3 regions of the Janthinobacterium foliorum genome follow, and region 2 is predicted to be linked to each of the others. Evidence: predicted binding sites of a transcription regulator. Region 2 holds the regulator's gene; each other region holds the start of a gene.
The links. The regulator HrcA, encoded in region 2, represses chaperone genes, less so after heat shock. The targets are predictions, from matches to a motif close to TTAGCACTCNNNNNNNNNGAGTGCTAA.
Positions count from the first base shown of each region.

Region 1: a site for HrcA is predicted at 2,280-2,306, ahead of rpoH (RNA polymerase sigma factor RpoH). Genes of this name have one in related genera too.
Region 3: a site for HrcA is predicted at 1,947-1,973, ahead of groES (co-chaperone GroES). Genes of this name have one in related genera too.

Region 1 is NZ_CDXDQE010000016.1:65,388-69,545, reverse strand. It holds gene ACZ92H_RS25860 (antibiotic biosynthesis monooxygenase family protein) at 1-260, shown strand, start outside; gene ACZ92H_RS25855 (hypothetical protein) at 235-687, opposite strand; gene ACZ92H_RS25850 (hypothetical protein) at 865-1,131, shown strand; gene rpoH (RNA polymerase sigma factor RpoH) at 1,222-2,115, opposite strand; gene ftsX (permease-like cell division protein FtsX) at 2,600-3,520, opposite strand; gene ACZ92H_RS25835 (cell division ATP-binding protein FtsE) at 3,517-4,158, opposite strand, start outside.
Region 2 is NZ_CDXDQE010000003.1:124,684-128,841, forward strand. It holds gene ACZ92H_RS08025 (hypothetical protein) at 1-219, opposite strand, end outside; gene ACZ92H_RS08030 (hypothetical protein) at 256-855, opposite strand; gene ACZ92H_RS08035 (HAD family hydrolase) at 1,102-1,827, shown strand; gene hrcA (heat-inducible transcriptional repressor HrcA) at 1,945-2,961, shown strand; gene fur (ferric iron uptake transcriptional regulator) at 3,013-3,444, opposite strand; gene ACZ92H_RS08050 (outer membrane protein assembly factor BamE) at 3,568-4,158, shown strand, end outside.
Region 3 is NZ_CDXDQE010000001.1:727,434-731,591, forward strand. It holds gene ACZ92H_RS03295 (cell division protein ZapA) at 214-525, opposite strand; gene ACZ92H_RS03300 (DUF904 domain-containing protein) at 525-788, opposite strand; gene ACZ92H_RS03305 (hypothetical protein) at 945-1,691, opposite strand; gene groES (co-chaperone GroES) at 2,213-2,503, shown strand; gene groL (chaperonin GroEL) at 2,554-4,158, shown strand, end outside.

The DNA of each region.
Region 1 (4,158 bases), on a different contig from region 2:
GCAGCCTGAGCGAGCCGGGCAAATTGCTGTCGCTGTCGTTCTTCCGCGACGAGGCGGCGCTGGCGCAGTGGCGGCAGCTGGAGGCGCACCGCGCGGCGCAGGCGGCGGGCCGGCGAGGCGTGTTTGACGATTACCGCTTGCGCATTGCCGGCGTGGTGCGCGATTACGGCATGCTGGAGCGGCATGAGGCGCCAGCCGACAGCCGGCTGCATCACGCACCCGGGTCGTCGGCGGCTAGCGGGGCAGGGCGTTCTGCGTGATTTTGACTTTCACGCGATAGGCGGGCTGTTCCGCGTTCAGCGCGGGCGGCGTGGCCGGGTCGACATCGAGCAGGGTAAACGTCAGGTGGTTGACGGTGACGGAACTGGCACCGCCGGGCATGGAATCGGACAGGACGATGTCGGTGGCGCCCGCCTTGTTGATCAGGCTGAAGCTGTAGCTGACGTAGCCTTTCCACACGCACACGGCGCCCTTGCGGCAGCGGCTGTCGTTGACGCGGTCGAGTTTCAAGGTGTCCGTGGCCGTGATGGCCACTTGCTGGCCGGGCGAGAGCACGTGGGTGAGGCTGCGCGGCGTGTTTTCCGCGTCGCCGGCGCTGCCGGCCGCGCCACAGCCAGTCAGCATGGCCAGGCAGGCGATGAGCAGGGGGAGCAACAAGGTACGATAAGAGCGGTTCAGATAATGCATGCTTTTCCTTTCAGATGGAGCGTCCTCGGCGTGCGTGCACGCAAGAGATAAAAATGATAATAACAAAATGATATTTTTCCGGCGCACTCCTGGCGCGCTGCGGATGAATTGATGCGCCGGCCACGCGGCACACCGATTACTGCGTAGAATGGCTGTTTTGAAAATCAGGAAACAACCATGAAAAAAACCGACCTGGCCAAAAGCGATGCCAAGAAACTGATGGGAAAGATGAACGTTCCCGGCGCCGGTGCATTCGGTAAGGAAGCGGTGGTCATCGACCGCCGCGAACAGCGCAAGCGCGACCAGGCCCTGGGCCTGGTGCCATTCGCCGTCAAGCTCAACAGCGATCTGGTCTTGCAATTGCAGAACATCGCCAAGGAGCGCGGCGCGGATCTGAATGAAGTCGTCGCCGAACTGATCACCAAGGGCTTGGCTGCAGCTTAACGGCCGACAATGTTTATCTGTTGATAAACATCAAAGTTCAAAACTAAAAGGCGCCTTGCGGCGCCTTTTTTACTGCGGCTCTTGCGGGTCTTACACGTAGGCCGCCAGGGCGCCCTTCATTTTTTTCAAGGCCGCCACTTCGATCTGGCGGATGCGTTCGGCCGATACGCCGAACTCTTCCGCCAGGGCGTGCAGGGTGGCGCCGGAACCGTCGTCGTTGGCCAGCCAGCGCGCTTCGATGATGCGGCGCGAACGGGCGTCCAGTTTACCCAGGGCCGTTTCCAGGCCTTCCGATTGCAAACGCGTCACTTGTTCCGCTTCCAGCACCTTGGTCGGCTCGCTTTGCTCCGACGACAGGTAGGCGATCGGCGAAAACTTGTCGTCTTCATCGTCGGTCGGCGATTCCAGGGCGATGTCGCGGCCGCTCAAGCGCGTTTCCATCTCGATCACTTCTTCGCGCTTCACGTCAAGCAGCTTGGCCAGCGCATCGATTTGCTTCGGCGTCATCGCGTCCAGGCCCGTCTTGTGGCTGCGCAGGTTGAAGAACAGCTTGCGCTGTGCCTTCGTCGTCGCCACCTTGACCAGGCGCCAGTTTTTCAGGATGTACTCGTGCATCTCGGCTTTCACCCAGTGCATGGCGTACGATACCAGGCGCACGCCCTGGTCCGGATCGAAACGTTTCACGGCTTTCATCAAGCCGATATTGCCTTCCTGAATCAGGTCGGCGTGCGGCAAGCCATAGCCCAGGTAGCCGCGGGCAATCGAGACCACCAGGCGCAAGTGCGACAGCACCAGCTCTTGCGCGGCGGCCAGGTCATTTTTTTCACGCAGGCGTTTTGCCAGCGAAATTTCTTCATCATGGGTCAACATGGGCAGACGGTTCACGGCCGAGATATAGGCGTCGATATTGCCCAGATTGCCGGTGAACCCGAGGCCCAGCGCATTATTTTTGGTCGGAACCAATGCGGACGTTGCGGACATCATAGTCATGTTTTCTCCCTCGTAGTCTTGCTTTGTTCCAGTTGGCCATGTCACGCGACATGGTCCGTTTTTTCGTTCGTTTTTGCGTATTCGGTCTTGCGCTTCGCAGATCGCGGCACCATCTTCATCTGGCGTCCATGGCGGTTCTGCCTTGGTATGTCCCTATATTAGCACTCTCTGCTTGAGAGTGCCAATCGGCACATTTAATCGTCCTGATAGCCTAAATACTATGGCGATTTACTAGTTGATACTTAATCTGAAATGCGCCGCCAGGGCGCATGGTGACTGCCGCGTGCAGCGCTCCGGACTGGCCCGAAAGGGCCACGCCCGTCTTCACGACAACATGCATAGTCTACGGCCGCAAGCTGAAGCGAGCCTTAAGAATACTTGCTAAATGTCAAGATAATCGCAGTATGGGGCGAATGTCAAAAAAACAAGGGGTGGCGGGACGCATGGCGGCGCGGGGCGCCGCCATGGGGAGGAAAGGTCAGTTCAGGCGCGCCAGGTGGCGCTGCACGCAAAGGAAGGCGCCGATCAGGCCCAGGCCGGCGCTGACGGCCAGCAAGCCCGCCATCGGCAGCGGCGCCAGCGGCACCAGCTGGAATTCGGATGCGTACAGGCGGGCAAACTCGGCGATCGCCGTATTCAGCGGCTGCAGGGCCAGCGCCACGGCGCCCAAGGCCAGTGCGCCGGCGCACAGGCCCAGCAAGGCGCCCGTGTAATAGAAGGGGCGGTGGATGAAGGTATCCGTCGCGCCGATCAGTTTTGAAATGCTGATTTCATCGCGCTGCTGCATCACTTGCAGGCGGATGGTGTTGAAGACCACGGCGATGACGGCCACGCCCAGGGTAATGGCCAGCAGCAGCAGCACCAGGCGCAGCACGCCCAGCAGGGCCGCCAGGCGCTTGACCCAGGCCGAATCGACTTGCGCCGATTCCACGCCGGGCAGGTGGCGCAGCTGTTCCGCCACCGCATCGACATCCTGCGCTTCGCTGGCGCTGTTGAAGGCATCGAGCTTCAGCACATAACTGTCGGGCAGGGGATTGTCGCCCAGGGTGCTCAGCACGTCGGCCAGGCCGCTCTTGTTTTTCAGCGAGTCCAGCGCCTGTTCGCGCGGCACGAAGACGATCTTGGCTTTCTGGTCGTGCACGATCTTGCGCATTTCGCCGGCCAGGGCCACAGCTTGCTCGCGCGGCGTGTCGATCTTCAGGAAGATGCTGATTTCCGGTTCGACCGACATCTGTTCCGACATGGGACGCACATTGTCGAGCATGGTCAAGCCGGCGAACGGCAGCGACAGGGCGATGGCGACCACCACCACGTTCAACAGGAAGCCGCCCGGCGACTTGCGCAGATGGATCAGCGCCGAGCCCAGCGCGAAGCGGTGTTGACGGAACCAGCCTCTCATGCGCGTTCTCCCTGTGCATCATCCTGGCCAGGCGTGGGCGCCGGTGAGAAATCGGGATCGGGCGGGGCGAAGACGGGCGCCTGCGTGGCCTTGTCGATGGCCACCAGCTGGCCGTTCTTCAGGTGGATCACGCGGGCGGCGGCGTCGAGCATTTGTTCGTCATGGCTGGAAATGAGGCAAGTCACGCCCACGGAGTGGAAGGCTTTCAGGGCGTCGAGCACCTTGTTGGCGCTGGCGCGGTCCAGGTTGGCCGTCGGTTCGTCGGCCAGGATGATCTGCGGGCGGTTGACGATGGCGCGCGCGATCGACACGCGCTGCTGCTCGCCGCCCGACAGCGACAGCGGACGCGCCATGGCGCGGTCCAGCAGGCCGACCTTGTCCAGTGCGGCGCGCGCGCGCTGCTCGGCGGCCGCCTTGTGGGCGCCGACGACGAGCAGCGGCAGCATGACGTTGGCCAGGATGGAGCGGTCGTTGAGCAGTTTTTGCTGCTGGAAGATCAGGCCCATGTTGCGGCGCAGGAAGGGCACGCCGGCCGGCTTGATCTTCGCCATGTCCTGGCCGTTGACGATCAGCTTGCCGGAAGTGGGGCGTTCCATGGCGGCGATCATTTTCAGCAGGGTGGATTTGCCGGCGCCCGA
Region 2 (4,158 bases):
GATGTTGTAGTCGGTGCCGTAATCGATGCGCTTCTTGAACGTAAACGTGGTGGAGCCGGCCGGGAGCGGAAGGGGCTCGCCGGCGTTGGCCAGGACCAGTCCTTCATTGCTCAAGCCAGTGATGGTGCCACTGACGTCATACGAGGCCTTGCCGCCGCAAGCAGCCAGTCCCAGGGTCAGCAGCAGCGCGGCGAGTGGGCGCAGGCAGGATAACTTCATGTATTTCTCCAAAATAGTGGTGGCGAATCGCGTGGCTTACTGCGGGACGCAGTCCAGCGTGGCGGCGGTCGTGGGGGCCGAGCCCATCGTGCCGACGACATCGTGGCCATCGGCGCTTGCCGAGCCCTGGAAGCGGCAAACCTGGCCCGTGGGATTGGTCAAGATGGAAATATTGTAGGCGGCACCGTCGGCCACCGCCGGGAAGGTGTAGCTGGTGGCGCCGGCCAGTGGGCTGGTGCCGTTGTTGCCAATGACGAGAGTCAATTTGTTCGCCGTCAGGCCGGTGATCGTGCCCGTCAGTGGATACGTGTTGGTCACGCAGCTGACGATCGCCGTGGTCACGGAGTAGCTCGATGCCTTGCCGGTGCCATTTTCAATGGTGCATGCCGCGCCCTTCGGCTGCTGGGCGATGGTGATGGTATAGCGGTCATCGGTTTTGATCAGATTGGTGAAGTAAAAACTCGACGAGCCTGCGGCGACCGGCAAATCCTCGGAACCGTTTCTGAGAATCAGGCCATCCTTTGCCAGGCCGTACACTTGGCCGCCCAGATACAGATTGCCGCCACTGCCGCCGCAAGCTGCCAGTGTGACGGCGCAAGCCGCCGCCAGCATCGAGCGCAGGTACAAATTTTTCATACATTCTCCAAAACGAATTAGGTAGGGTAGCGCAACACGGACGCTGGCGCCGCATTGGAATGGCGCCTATTTTAGTCTATCTGGCAAGCGGATTGATCTTGCCTTGTATCACCCTGTAACAATTTTTCGCCCAGAAGCGCCGGCCTGGCCCCATTTCCCCGGGGCGCAGCCATGCCGCTGGCGACGATCGGTGCGACAATAGACTTCCGCCGCGCGCCGTGCCGCGGCACCATTTGTGAACTTGCCATGTCTCTTGCCCCTGTTAACACTGCCGTGCCGCCAAAGGCCATCCTGTTCGACCTCGACGATACCCTGTGGCCCATCGCGCCCGTCATCGCCGCCGCCGAAACCCTGCTGCACGACTGGCTGGCCACGCATGCGCCGAAAGTGGCGCAGCAGTTTTCCATCGAGCTGCTGCGCCAGCACCGCTTGGCCATGCTCAATGCGCAACCGCATTTTCATGGCAACCTGATCGAGTTGCGCCGCGCAGGCCTGGTGTCGGCCTTTGAAGCGGCTGGCGAAGACCCCGCTCTGGTCGATGGCGCCATCCTGCAATTCATGGCCGCGCGCAACCGCGTCCAGCCGTTTGACGACGTCTTGCCCGGTCTGGCATGGATGCAGCAGCGCATGCTGGTCGGCTCCATTTCGAATGGCAACGCGGACCTTGACATTATCGGCCTGGCGCAGCATTTCAAGGTATCGATCGCGGCCAGCGATTTCGGCGTCGCCAAGCCCGATGCCAGCATCTTCCTGGCCGGTTGCGCCGCGCTGGGCGTGGCGCCCCACGAGGCCGTGTATGTGGGCGACGACTTGTATTTTGACGTGACGGGGGCGCAAGGGGCGGGCATGCGTGCCGTCTGGATGAACCGCAAGGGCAGCGACGCGCATCTGGCCGCCGGCGTGCAACCCGACGCCATCTGTGCCAACTTTGATGAATTGCTGCTATGGCTACGCCGGCAACTGGAAGATTGATCGCCGCCGGACGGACGAACGTGCATAATAGGCGCTGTTACGGCACGTTCGGCCGCTTTCGTCGCCACTTGCCCAAAAGAACACTTGCTTAAAGAATACTTGCTTAACTAAAACATCATGCAACTCGATACACGTGCCCAAACACTGCTGAAAGCCCTGGTCGAGCGCTATATCGCCGACGGCCTGCCGGTCGGTTCGCGCGCCTTGTCGAAGATTTCCGGCCTCGACCTGTCGCCGGCCACCATCCGCAACATCATGGCCGACCTGGAAGAACTTGGCTATGTGGCCAGCCCGCATACCTCGGCCGGACGCATCCCCACGCCGCGCGGCTACCGCATCTTTGTCGACACCTTGTTGACCGTCAAGCATCTGGACGAGCACATGGTGGAGTCGCGCATGCGCCTGCAGACGCCGCAGCCGCAGCGCACCATCGCCAATGCGGCGCAGATGCTGTCGTCGCTGTCGCAATTTGCCGGCGTCGTGCTCAGTCCGCGCCGCGAGTCCGTGTTTCAGCAAATTGAATTCCTGCGCCTGTCGGAAAAGCGCATCCTGCTCGTCATCGTCGCCCCGGGCGGCGACGTGCAGAACCGCTTATTGTTGACGGAGGCGGACTATACGCCGGCGCAACTGGTGCAGTCGGCCAATTACATCAACCAGAATTACGGCGGACTGTCGTTCGACGCCGTGCGCGTGCGCCTGCAGGGTGAACTGCGCCAGCTGCGCGACGACATGGGGAGCCTGATGCAGGCGGCCGTGGAAGCGGGCAGCGAAGCGATGGCCGACCACAGCGACGACATGGTGATCTCGGGCGAACGCAATTTGCTCAGCGTGAGCGATCTGTCATCGAACATGAGCTCGCTGCGCCAGATGTTCGACATGTTCGAGCAAAAGACGGGGCTGATGCAGCTGCTCGACGTGTCGAGCAAGGCGACGGGGGTGCAGATTTTCATCGGCGGCGAATCGAACCTGGTGCCGATGGATGAAATGAGCGTGGTGACGGCGCCGTATGAAGTCAACGGCAAGATCGTGGGAACGTTGGGAGTGATCGGGCCGACCCGCATGGCGTACGAGCGGGTCATTCCGATTGTCGATATCACGGCCAAGCTGCTGTCCAACGCGCTCAGCCATCATTGATCGTCCTGCATGCCGGGCCGGCCATCCCCTTGCGGGAAGGGCCGGCAAGCGTCAGGCTGTTTTGTGCGGGCAGGCTACCTTGACGCAGTTGCCGTAGATGGCCAGTGCGTGTTCGGCAATCTTGAAGCCACGTTCTTCGGCCACTTTTTGCTGGCGGATTTCGATGTCTTCGTCGAAGAATTCTTCGACCCGGCCACAATCGAGGCACACCAGATGGTCGTGGTGCGAACCTTCGTTGAGCTCGAAAATCGCCTTGCCGGTTTCAAAATGGTTGCGGTTAAGCAAGCCGGCTTGTTCGAATTGCGTCAGGACACGGTAGACAGTTGCCAATCCGACATCCATATTGTCGGCCAGCAGAATTTTGTAGACGTCTTCTGCTGTCAGGTGGCGTACCGGGCTACTCTGGAAGATATCGAGTATCTTCAGCCGTGGCAGGGTCGCTTTCAGGCCGCTTGCCTTGAGATCACTAGGATTGTTACTCATGTTTGTTGCTCGTATGTGGGTCAGGTGCTTTATCATATAGCGTTTTGTCGGGGAGTGCCAAAATATGCATTTTTTGGCTGGCCGGTCACTCCAGGCGTTTTGTTTATCCAATTGAGGTCATTTATGCGCGTAACACCGGCTGTATTGCCATCTCTCTGGCACCGTCTTTCCTTTCGAGCCCCAGTCGTGGCAGGCATGGTCTGTATCGCGCTGGCAGCCTCTGGCTGTGCCAATCGCGGCATCCTTGGCGAAAAGCCGGCGGTGACGCTGAAAGAAGGCAAGGAAGTCGTCCCGGAACAGGGCGCGCAAACGACCACCGTCACGCCACTGCAGAAATTCATGTGGTTTTTCTCGCCGTATCGTCCTGACATTCAGCAAGGCAACTTCATCTCCGAAGAGATGCTGGCCCAGCTGAAAGTCGGCATGACGCGCGACCAGGTCCGCTTCATCCTCGGCACGTCCCTGCTGACCGATATCTTCCATGCCGACCGCTGGGACTATCCTTTCCGCCTGGCACGGGGCAATGGCGAAACCACCACCAGCCGCGTGATCGTGTTCTTTGACAAGGAAGGCAAAGTGGCGCGCTTTGAAGGTGGCAACTTGCCGACCGAGAAAGAATACATCGACCGCATCGCCGGTCCGTCGCCGTTCGCCAAGGTGGCCAAGGCCGAAGTGCCGGCCGCTGCCGTGCCGTCGCCCGTGGCGCCCAGCGCC
Region 3 (4,158 bases), on a different contig from region 2:
GAAGTTTACTCCTTTGAGCGCGCATCGCAAAGACAAATCGTACCGTATCGGCTGAAAAACCAATTATTAACAGCGAATAAAACCGTAGCGAGCGGCAATGAATTGTGCTCAAGAAGCGCAGCTGCGCCAGCACGGAGCCGCCGAGGCAGCGCGCAGCGCAGGCCGCGAGGCGCAGGCCGCGAGGCGCGACGCGCAGCAGGCCTGGTTCGGAGTTTAAAAAAGATTTTCCTGGGGCGTCAGTGCGCTGTCCAGGACGGTATGCATGGCGGAGATTTTCTGCTTCACTTCGAGGATGGTCAACTCCGACAGCGGCCCTTGCGGCGACTTCACGGAGAGGAATTCCGCCGCCACGCCCAGGGCGGCCAGCACGGCGATGCGGTCATTGCCCTTGACCTTGCCCGCGTCGCGGATGGCTTTCATTTTGCTGTCCAGATAGATCGCCGCTTCGCGCAGCGCGCGCTCTTCGCCATCGCGGCACACCATGCTGTAGGACTGGCCCATGATATTCACATCGACACGCGGCATTACGCTTCCTTCTCGTTCTCGGCAATGTAGGCACCGGCTTCCGACGCCGCCTGTTCCAGGCCAGCTTGCACCAGTTCAGGAATTTTTTCCAGCAAGGCTTCGACGCGCTCCTGCGCCTCGCGCATGCGCTGCGCATACTGCGCGTTGTCGGCGGACAGGGCGGCATTGTCCTTGCGCAGTTGCGCGTTTTCACGACGCAGCGCATGGGTCATTTCGGCCAGCAGGCCTATTTTGTCGGATAATTCGTTGAATTCGGAAATCATCCCGCCACTATAGGGCGGACGCTCCATGGGCGTCAATCGAATCACGCCGCTGTCACACATATTTACATCAATGCAGGGCAGTTGGCGGACAATACACACTTTTTCCGGCGCTTTTCGCCAAGTGCGCGCATCTGCCAGCGCCGCGATGGCAGCGTTTTACTCGTCGACGTAATCGGCTTCGATATCCAGTCCGCCATAGCGGTTTTCGCAAGAACGGCGCGTCAGCGTCTGCTGTCCGCCCTTGCCGTCAAGCACCATCGTCAAGTCGCGGCAAGTCTGGCGGTAGCTGCCAGGCTTGGCGTCCGTCCCCGAAGGCGTCAGGCGCACTGCCAGCGGCACCGCATTGCCCAGTCCCCGGTTGTTCCACTGGCGGCTCTTGCCATCCTCTTCATCCTTCAGGGTGCGCACGGCTGCCTTCAGCAGCGACGCCTGCTCCTTGGCATTCAGCTTGGCTACCGACACGTCGGACAGGAAGGGCGGAAACGCGACGGGCGCCGGGTCCTTGCCCTGCACATCCCAGCGCCCGCTGTTCTGCGAGCAGGTGCGCCGGCTCAGGTCCTGCGTTTTATCGACCGCCGTGACGACGAATGTCAGGTCGCGGCAGACATGCGCCTTCAGGCTGTGCTCCGTCATGCCGGAGTTGCTGAAGCGATACGTCACCTTGACCGGCACGCCGCTGTCGCCGCCGTTGTCCCACACATGGGCTTCCTGGTCATCGTCGTCCTTGTTCAAGTCGTTGAACAGGTCGTTCAGCAGCATGTCCTTTTCCAGCGGCGTCAGGGTGGCCACGGTAATCTCGTCGAGAATGGTGGCGGGTTGCGCGGCGGCATGGCCCTGCAGGGCGAAACCGAGGAGGCTGGCGGCCAGCAAGTACCGCGCGGGACGATGGATCAGGGATGGCATGGCGTTCTTTCTCACGAATAAGGCGGATAAGGCGATGTTTGATATGCAATAACAATCATCTTATCAAATTCCATAGCGAAACTCTGTTTCCCGCGCGTACAGGAACAGCCCCCTGCCGGCAGGCATGCTAGAGTCAGCCTGGTTGCTGACGCCCGGGGAATGGGCTTGTCACAGCGCAAACCCTGTGCAAATGCAGGCTGCACAGATCGTCTAAGCTTATCTTCCCCTTGAATATGCCCCCTACCGTCCCTATAATTAGCACTCGTTAGTAGAGAGTGCTAACAAACTCTTTCGTAGCAATCCTCAGGAAATGATGGTGCTTGTCGGACAACAGCAGGCAATGCTACGCGGCGGGCGACGCCGCGATGCATCACTGCTGGAGCCCGCAGGCACAGGATGACAGGGGGGTTGCTTGACCGTTGCGGCCGCTTTCAACGGTGGCCGGTGAAAGCAAGTCTGGCGCTGTGCCGGGCATGCTTTCATTCAGCAACACTTATCCATTGAACTTTAAGGAGTTTTGTATGAATCTGCGCCCATTGAACGATCGCGTCATCGTCAAACGCCTCGACCAGGAAACCAAAACTGCGTCCGGCCTCATCATTCCTGATGCAGCTGCTGAAAAACCGGATCAAGGCGAAGTCCTTGCCGTAGGCAATGGCAAGATTCTCGACGACGGCAAAGTCCGTCCTCTGGATGTCAAAGTGGGCGACCGCGTCCTGTTCGGCAAGTACGCCGGCCAAACCGTCAAGGTTGACGGCGATGAGCTGCTGGTCATGCGCGAAGAAGACATCATGGCGATCGTCGTCAAGTAATTGTTTCCACGTTTTAGATAACTCATTCCGCAATTTCTGGAGAATTGAACATGGCAGCTAAAGAAGTAGTATTCGGCGACGCAGCGCGCGCCAAGATGGTCGAAGGCGTCAATATCCTCGCCAATGCAGTCAAAGTGACCCTGGGCCCGAAAGGCCGCAACGTGGTCCTGGAGCGCTCGTTCGGCGCCCCTACCGTCACCAAGGATGGTGTGTCGGTAGCGAAAGAAGTTGAACTCAAAGACAAGCTCATGAACATGGGCGCGCAAATGGTCAAGGAAGTTGCTTCCCGCACCAGCGACAACGCCGGCGACGGCACCACCACCGCGACCGTGCTGGCACAAGCCATCGTGCGCGAAGGCATGAAGTTCGTTGCCGCCGGCATGAACCCGATGGACCTGAAGCGCGGTATCGACAAGGCTGTTGCAGCCACCGTCGAAGAACTGGCGAAAATCGCCCGTCCTTGCACCACGACCAAGGAAATCGCCCAGGTTGGCGCGATCTCGGCCAACTCGGACTACTCGATCGGCGAGCGTATCGCTGAAGCGATGGAAAAAGTCGGCAAAGAAGGCGTGATCACGGTGGAAGACGGCAAGTCGCTGAACGACGAGCTGGACATCGTTGAAGGCATGCAGTTCGACCGCGGCTACCTGTCGCCCTACTTCATCAACAACCCGGAAAAACAAGTTGCCGTACTGGACAATCCATTCGTCCTGCTGTGCGACAAGAAAATCTCCAACATCCGTGACCTGCTGCCGGTACTGGAACAAGTCGCGAAAGCTGGCCGTCCACTGCTGATCATCGCCGAAGACATCGAAGGCGAAGCGCTGGCGACCCTGGTAGTGAACAACATCCGCGGCATCCTGAAAACCTGCGCAGTGAAAGCACCAGGCTTCGGCGACCGCCGCAAAGCCATGCTGGAAGACATCGCTGTCCTGACCGGCGGCCAAGTGATCGCTGAAGAAGTCGGCCTGACGCTGGAAAAAGTCACGCTGGAAGAGCTGGGCCAAGCCAAGCGCATCGAAGTGGGCAAGGAAAACACCATCGTCATCGATGGCGCCGGCGAAGCTGCCTCGATCGAAGCACGCGTAAAACAAGTGCGCGTCCAGATCGAAGAAGCGACCTCGGACTACGACCGTGAAAAACTGCAAGAGCGCGTAGCCAAACTGGCTGGCGGCGTTGCCGTGATCAAGGTTGGCGCTGCCACCGAAGTCGAAATGAAAGAAAAGAAAGCCCGCGTTGAAGATGCACTGCACGCGACCCGCGCTGCCGTGGAAGAAGGCATCGTGCCTGGCGGCGGCGTAGCCCTGCTGCGCGCACGCGCCAACATCACGGTCAAGGGCGACAATCCTGACCAGGACGCAGGCATCAAGATCGTCCTGCGCGCAATGGAAGAGCCACTGCGCATGATCGTGCAAAACGCCGGCGAAGAAGCGTCGGTCGTCGTGGCAGCCGTCCTGGCTGGCACGGGCAACTACGGCTACAACGCTGCCAACGGCACGTATGGCGACATGGTTGAAATGGGCGTCCTGGACCCGGCCAAAGTAACCCGTTCGGCGCTGCAAAACGCCGCTTCGATCGCTTCGCTGATGCTGACGACCGACTGCATGGTCTGCGAAATCGCTGACGACAAGGCAGCCGGCGGCATGGGCGGCGGC